DNA from 3 places in the Anaerobacillus sp. ABA4_114 genome. Region 3 is predicted to be linked to each of the others. Evidence: a T-box and tRNA genes for the amino acid it is inferred to sense, from the RefSeq annotation. Region 3 holds a T-box; the other regions hold tRNA genes.
The links. The T-box of region 3 lies ahead of serS (serine--tRNA ligase). A T-box ahead of a tRNA ligase gene usually reads a tRNA of that ligase, here a tRNA-Ser.
Positions count from the first base shown of each region.

Region 1: it has a tRNA-Ser gene. The T-box ahead of serS (serine--tRNA ligase) is inferred to sense a tRNA for this amino acid. The anticodon was not compared.
Region 2: it has a tRNA-Ser gene. The T-box ahead of serS (serine--tRNA ligase) is inferred to sense a tRNA for this amino acid. The anticodon was not compared.

Region 1 covers NZ_JBSWUM010000001.1:3,955,364-3,957,595, forward strand. Annotated here, with positions in the region: rRNA gene ACXAEY_RS20460 (16S ribosomal RNA) at 1-73, opposite strand, end outside; tRNA gene ACXAEY_RS20465 (tRNA-Ile) at 243-319, opposite strand; tRNA gene ACXAEY_RS20470 (tRNA-Gly) at 327-400, opposite strand; tRNA gene ACXAEY_RS20475 (tRNA-Pro) at 410-486, opposite strand; tRNA gene ACXAEY_RS20480 (tRNA-Arg) at 503-579, opposite strand; tRNA gene ACXAEY_RS20485 (tRNA-Leu) at 590-675, opposite strand; tRNA gene ACXAEY_RS20490 (tRNA-Leu) at 700-784, opposite strand; tRNA gene ACXAEY_RS20495 (tRNA-Lys) at 793-868, opposite strand; tRNA gene ACXAEY_RS20500 (tRNA-Gln) at 874-948, opposite strand; tRNA gene ACXAEY_RS20505 (tRNA-Asp) at 968-1,043, opposite strand; tRNA gene ACXAEY_RS20510 (tRNA-Glu) at 1,086-1,160, opposite strand; tRNA gene ACXAEY_RS20515 (tRNA-Ser) at 1,168-1,258, opposite strand; tRNA gene ACXAEY_RS20520 (tRNA-Asn) at 1,262-1,336, opposite strand; gene ACXAEY_RS20525 (SprT family protein) at 1,522-1,980, opposite strand; gene cmpA (cortex morphogenetic protein CmpA) at 2,082-2,195, shown strand; gene ACXAEY_RS20535 (Tex family protein) at 2,205-2,232, opposite strand, start outside.
Region 2 covers NZ_JBSWUM010000001.1:3,749,448-3,751,679, forward strand. Annotated here, with positions in the region: tRNA gene ACXAEY_RS19340 (tRNA-Leu) at 15-104, opposite strand; tRNA gene ACXAEY_RS19345 (tRNA-Cys) at 131-205, opposite strand; tRNA gene ACXAEY_RS19350 (tRNA-Gly) at 216-290, opposite strand; tRNA gene ACXAEY_RS19355 (tRNA-Gln) at 299-373, opposite strand; tRNA gene ACXAEY_RS19360 (tRNA-His) at 380-455, opposite strand; tRNA gene ACXAEY_RS19365 (tRNA-Trp) at 475-548, opposite strand; tRNA gene ACXAEY_RS19370 (tRNA-Tyr) at 556-640, opposite strand; tRNA gene ACXAEY_RS19375 (tRNA-Thr) at 712-787, opposite strand; tRNA gene ACXAEY_RS19380 (tRNA-Phe) at 792-867, opposite strand; tRNA gene ACXAEY_RS19385 (tRNA-Met) at 989-1,065, opposite strand; tRNA gene ACXAEY_RS19390 (tRNA-Asp) at 1,089-1,164, opposite strand; tRNA gene ACXAEY_RS19395 (tRNA-Val) at 1,172-1,247, opposite strand; tRNA gene ACXAEY_RS19400 (tRNA-Glu) at 1,287-1,361, opposite strand; tRNA gene ACXAEY_RS19405 (tRNA-Ser) at 1,377-1,468, opposite strand; tRNA gene ACXAEY_RS19410 (tRNA-Asn) at 1,470-1,544, opposite strand; rRNA gene rrf (5S ribosomal RNA) at 1,555-1,671, opposite strand; rRNA gene ACXAEY_RS19420 (23S ribosomal RNA) at 1,801-2,232, opposite strand, start outside.
Region 3 covers NZ_JBSWUM010000001.1:84,956-87,187, reverse strand. Annotated here, with positions in the region: gene pdxT (pyridoxal 5'-phosphate synthase glutaminase subunit PdxT) at 30-623, shown strand; T-box leader at 690-895, shown strand; gene serS (serine--tRNA ligase) at 957-2,231, shown strand.

The DNA of each region.
Region 1 (2,232 bases), 3.9 Mb from region 3:
TTCTCCGCTCGACTTGCATGTATTAGGCACGCCGCCAGCGTTCGTCCTGAGCCAGGATCAAACTCTCCGATAGAAAAGTTCAATCTAGCTTTAAAACAATGTTGTTTCCGTAGAAACAATATCTTGCATGGCGTTTCGTTCAGTTTTCAAAGATCGATTTGTTTCTTTCAATGTCGTTTTCAGCGACTTTACTAATGTATCACATCTTACGAAGTCGCGTCAACACCTTTTTTTAAGAAAGATGGTGGGCCTGAGTGGACTCGAACCACCGACCTCACGCTTATCAGGCGTGCGCTCTAACCAGCTGAGCTACAGGCCCATCTTTATGGAGCGGGTGATGGGAATCGAACCCACGACATCAGCTTGGAAGGCTGAGGTTTTACCACTAAACTACACCCGCATTTCTAGATGGTCGGGAAGACAGGATTTGAACCTGCGACCCCTTGGTCCCAAACCAAGTGCTCTGCCAAGCTGAGCTACTTCCCGACTATGTTATTAAAAATGGCGCGCCCGAGAGGAGTCGAACCCCTAACCTTCTGATCCGTAGTCAGACGCTCTATCCAATTGAGCTACGGGCGCATTATATAGTTGGTGCGGTTGAGAGGACTCGAACCTCCACGGGGTCTCCCCCACTAGCCCCTCAAGCTAGCGCGTCTGCCATTCCGCCACAACCGCGAAAACGTATTTCTTTTTTTGAATTGGTGCGGGTGAAGGGACTCGAACCCCCACGTCGTAAGACACTAGATCCTAAGTCTAGCGCGTCTGCCAATTCCGCCACACCCGCATGAAACATGGTGAGCCATGAAGGACTCGAACCTTCGACCCTCTGATTAAAAGTCAGATGCTCTACCAACTGAGCTAATGGCTCGATAATGGCTGGGCTAGCTGGATTCGAACCAGCGCATGACGGAATCAAAATCCGTTGCCTTACCGCTTGGCTATAGCCCAATATCGATGTGAAAATAAATGGCGGTCCCGACGGGAATCGAACCCGCGATCTCCTGCGTGACAGGCAGGCATGTTAACCGCTACACCACGGGACCTTATCATGCTATTGTTTTTATTGTTCGTTGTTCGAATAAAAATGGTGACCCGTACGGGATTCGAACCCGTGTTACCGCCGTGAAAGGGCGGTGTCTTAACCGCTTGACCAACGGGCCATAAAAATGGCGGAGAAGGAGGGATTTGAACCCTCGCGCCGCTCACGCGACCTACACCCTTAGCAGGGGCGCCCCTTCAGCCACTTGGGTACTTCTCCGTTTGGCTCCACAGGTAGGATTCGAACCTACGACCGATCGGTTAACAGCCGATAGCTCTACCACTGAGCTACTGTGGAATAATATGTTGTTTGTTATTGCCGTCGTTATCGGCGACATTTAATATAATAACCCATCCAGAAAGCAAAGTCAACACATTCTCAAAAGTTTTTTTGGCTGTTTTTGAGAAGCTAATGATGCGTTTCGGACAAGTCTCTCAAAGAGACTATATTAATTTAACACATAGCTTTTACACCGTCAATAATTAATTAGAAGAAGTTAATAAGAGTTTCCCCCTGCATTTCCCACAGACAAACCTCGCCGTATCTATTCTCCTTTTTCGTTTGTAGGAGGTCTTGCAATTCGAACATTGATAGATGTGTTTGATTTTCTCCGTACGTCTTTGTCCAGGAACAGCCTGACAGTATCTCGAGCCGCCCACACGATTCAGGAGTGCTTTGAAATCTCGATCCTTATGTTTGTATCCTTTCCCTTGAAGATGAAGGTGGTAATGACAGAGCTCATGCTTGATGATACCGATCAGCTCATCAAAACCGTACTCCTCATAATGCTTAGGGTTGAATTCGAGATTATGAGATCTTAATAAATACCGACCGCCCGTTGTTCGTAAACGTGGATTAAACGTTGCTTCGTGAAGGAAAGGCAATCCGAATGATTCAAGTGATGTTTTTTCTACCATTAGCTGCAGGCTTTTGTTATCCATAAACGCCCCTCCTGTGATTCGAACACTTACAAGCAGTATTTCATAAACTAATTTACAGCATCTTATCAAATGTGTCACGAGATTAAAAGGAGGAGATCCTGATGCCTGTCTGGTTTAAGAGACAGCTTCAACAGGCCTATCTACAGAAAGACCGCTACCAAATCAAATTGTTAAATCAGTGCTGGTTTTTCTACAAAAGAAAACACCGCCCCTAAGGGCAGTGCTTATGATGGTTGCAACATTGTAAGAGCA
Region 2 (2,232 bases), 3.7 Mb from region 3:
TTTCGGAAAGTAAATGGTGCCGGAGGCCGGGCTCGAACCGGCACGGAGGTACACCCTCCGCAGGATTTTAAGTCCTGTGCGTCTGCCAATTCCGCCACTCCGGCAGGACTTTTTTAAAAAATATGAAGATTGGAGGCGGCACCCGGATTCGAACCGGGGCGTAAGGGTTTTGCAGACCCGTGCCTTACCACTTGGCTATGCCGCCGTTATAAAAATGGAGCGGAAGACGGGATTCGAACCCGCGACCCCCACCTTGGCAAGGTGGTGTTCTACCACTGAACTACTTCCGCAACTAATATGGCTGGGCTAGCTGGATTCGAACCAGCGCATGACGGAATCAAAATCCGTTGCCTTACCGCTTGGCTATAGCCCAACATAATGGGGCGACTGATGGGAATCGAACCCACGAATGCCGGAACCACAATCCGGTGCGTTAACCACTTCGCCACAATCGCCATTATTTTAAATCTTAATTGGCAGGGGTAGTAGGAATCGAACCCACACCGGAGGTTTTGGAGACCTCTGTTCTACCTTTAAACTATACCCCTATCAAGATGGTGGAGGGGGACGGATTCGAACCGCCGAACCCTGAGGGAGCGGATTTACAGTCCGCCGCGTTTAGCCACTTCGCTACCCCTCCGAATAGACAATTATCATTGTAATATATACTATATATAAAAACAATGGGAATTGATACCTTTTCAGGAAAAATGGTGCCGGCCAGAGGACTTGAACCCCCAACCTACTGATTACAAGTCAGTTGCTCTACCAATTGAGCTAGACCGGCAACATGGTGGCTCCGGACGGAATCGAACCGCCGACACGTGGATTTTCAGTCCACTGCTCTACCGACTGAGCTACAGAGCCATGTTTTAAACATTCCGCTTTTACGTTATTAAGATCTAGCATATAGTAAGTGTTTAGGTTGCCCTAAAGGGCTACAATTAAAATTCAGCTAAGATGCTTATTCGACGTAGTGGAATTTTTTTGGTTGCGGGGGCAGGATTTGAACCTGCGACCTTCGGGTTATGAGCCCGACGAGCTACCGAACTGCTCCACCCCGCGACGATATTAAAATTGAGTAAAAATGGCGGTCCCGACGGGAATCGAACCCGCGATCTCCTGCGTGACAGGCAGGCATGTTAACCGCTACACCACGGGACCTTTGAAATGGTGGAGGATGACGGGCTCGAACCGCCGACCCTCTGCTTGTAAGGCAGATGCTCTCCCAGCTGAGCTAATCCTCCACAGAGTAAAATGTTGCTATATGAATGCTTCTTTAGAAATGGTGACCCGTACGGGATTCGAACCCGTGTTACCGCCGTGAAAGGGCGGTGTCTTAACCGCTTGACCAACGGGCCAATCTAGTATGTAGCTGGCGGAGAGCGAGGGATTCGAACCCTCGAGACGGCGTTGACCGTCTACACGATTTCCAATCGTGCTCCTTCGGCCACTCGGACAGCTCTCCATGGCTCCACAGGTAGGATTCGAACCTACGACCGATCGGTTAACAGCCGATAGCTCTACCACTGAGCTACTGTGGAATAATGTTTAGCCTGGCGACGTCCTACTCTTGCAGGGGGAGAGCCCCCAACTACCATCGGCGCTGAAGAGCTTAACTTCCGTGTTCGGCATGGGAACGGGTGTGACCTCTTCGCCTTCATCACCAGACTTCTAACAGCTCGCACATTCGTGTGATTGCTAGCGACAAGATATATATTACAATATATTTCGTCATTTTTCAAGGGAAATTTTATTCCCTGAAAACTAGATAGCACGCAACATCGTATTCCAATTTTTTAGGTTAAGCCCTCGATCGATTAGTATTCGTCAGCTCCACGTGTCGCCACGCTTCCACCCCGAACCTATCAACCTCATCATCTCTGAGGGATCTTACCAGCTTGACGCTGTGGGAAATCTCATCTCGAGGGGGGCTTCATGCTTAGATGCTTTCAGCACTTATCCCTTCCACACGTAGCTACCCAGCTATGCTCCTGGCGGAACAACTGGTACACCAGCGGTGTGTCCATCCCGGTCCTCTCGTACTAAGGACAGCTCCTCTCAAATTTCCTGCGCCCGCGACGGATAGGGACCGAACTGTCTCACGACGTTCTGAACCCAGCTCGCGTACCGCTTTAATGGGCGAACAGCCCAACCCTTGGGACCTACTTCAGCCCCAGGATGCGATGAGCCGACATCGAGGTGCCAAACCTCCCCGTCGATGTGGACTCT
Region 3 (2,232 bases):
AGATATAGATCAAAGGAGTCGAAAGCAGTATGGTGAAAGTTGGAGTCCTCGGACTGCAAGGTGCAATTCGAGAACACGTGAAAGCATTAGAAACAAAAGAAGCGGAAATCGTTGTTGTAAAACGCATCGAGCAGCTTGATGACCTCGATGGTCTTGTGCTGCCTGGAGGCGAAAGTACAACGATGCGCCGCCTTATCAACCAATATGGATTTCTTGAGCCTTTAAAAGCTTTTGCTGCTGAGAAGCCGATCTTTGGTACATGTGCTGGCCTCATCCTGCTTGCAGAGCGTATTGACGGGATGGATGAATCTCATATTGGCGTCATGAATGTAAAAGCAAAGCGTAACGCGTTTGGACGTCAAAGAGAAAGCTTTGAAGCACCGTTATCCGTTGTAGGACTTGAAGAGCCTTTCATAGGTGTCTTCATCCGTGCGCCTTATATCGAAGAAGTTGGAGAAGGTGTCGAAGTTCTAGCTACGTTCAACGACAAAGTGGTTGCAGCACGTGACGGACGCTTCCTTGCATGTGCGTACCATCCAGAGTTGACGGATGACGATCGCATGCATCAGCTCTTTATCGACATGGTCCTTGAGTTTAAAAAAGAAGGGCTTGCAACCGAGTGAATTTTCGTGTAAATTATTACGTACTAGGAAGCGGGGCATAAAAACTCTGCTTGTGATACAAGATATACGAAAACGTTGACGGGAAATAGTAATAGATGTTCAACGCTAAGAGAGTCGATGGCTGGTGAGAATCGACCGTTGAACCCTGTGAATCCATCCCTGAGTAGAAAGCTGAACGTTAGTAAGCTTTCTCGGAGCAGACCGTTATTCTGTTAAGAGGCAGGCAATTGTCTGCAATCAGGGTGGCAACGCGGGTAGCTCTCGTCCCTTTCCAAGGGGACGGGGGCTTTTTTGTATTCCTAAGACGCTTATCGTAAAAAAGGAGGAAAAAGCATGATTGATTTAAAGGTTCTACGTAAGAATTTTGATGAAGTAAAAGAAAAGTTATCAAAGCGTGGGGAAGATCTTGTTGGTCTTGACCGTTTTGAAGAGCTTGATCAGCGAAGAAGAGATCTCATCGCGAAGACTGAAGAACTTAAAGGAAAGCGTAATGAAGTTTCAAAGAAAATCGCAGAATACAAGCGTGAAAAGCAGGATGCTGATCATTTTATCAAAGAGATGCGTGAAGTTGGGGACGAAGTGAAGACGCTTGATGAAGAGCTTCGCGGTGTAGAAGGGGAGTTAGAGGAAATCCTCCTACATATTCCAAATATTCCTCACGAGAGCGTACCTGTTGGTGAAACAGAGGATGACAACGTTGAGGTGCGTACATGGGGAGAAAGAAAAGACTTTTCTTTTGAAGCAAAGCCTCACTGGGATATTGCGACTGATTTGAACATCATTAACTTTGAACGAGCATCTAAGGTTACAGGAAGCCGTTTTGCTTTCTATAAAGGAGCGGGAGCACGTCTAGAGCGCTCTCTTATTAACTTCATGATGGATCTTCATGAATCTGAGCATGGATACGAAGAGATTCTACCTCCATATCTCGTGAATCGCGAAAGTATGACAGGAACTGGTCAGCTACCTAAGTTTGAAGAAGATGCTTTCAAAATTCGTGAAGAAGATTACTTCTTGATTCCAACGGCAGAAGTACCTGTTACGAACTTCCACCGTGATGAAATTCTTGATAGCGCTGATCTTCCACTTGCATACACTGCATTTAGTGCTTGCTTCCGTTCAGAAGCAGGATCTGCAGGTCGTGATACGAGAGGATTGATTCGTCAGCACCAATTTAACAAGGTTGAGCTTGTTCGTTTTGTAAAGCCTGAAGAGTCTTATGATGAGCTTGAGAAGCTTACTGGACACGCTGAGAAGGTCCTTCAGTTACTAGAGCTGCCTTACCGTGTGATGAGCATGTGTACAGCAGACCTCGGCTTCACTGCGGCAAAGAAATACGATATCGAAGTATGGATCCCGAGCTATGGAACTTACCGAGAAATCTCTTCTTGCAGTAACTTTGAAGACTTCCAGGCGCGCCGTGCAGGAATCAGGTTCCGTAGAGAAAAGAACGGAAAACCTGAGTTTGTTCACACGTTGAATGGCTCTGGGCTAGCGATTGGAAGAACGGTTGCTGCTATATTAGAAAATTACCAGCAAGAAGACGGTACGGTCATTGTACCTGAAGTGCTGCGTCCATATATGGGTGGCCGTGAAGTTTTAAAATAAA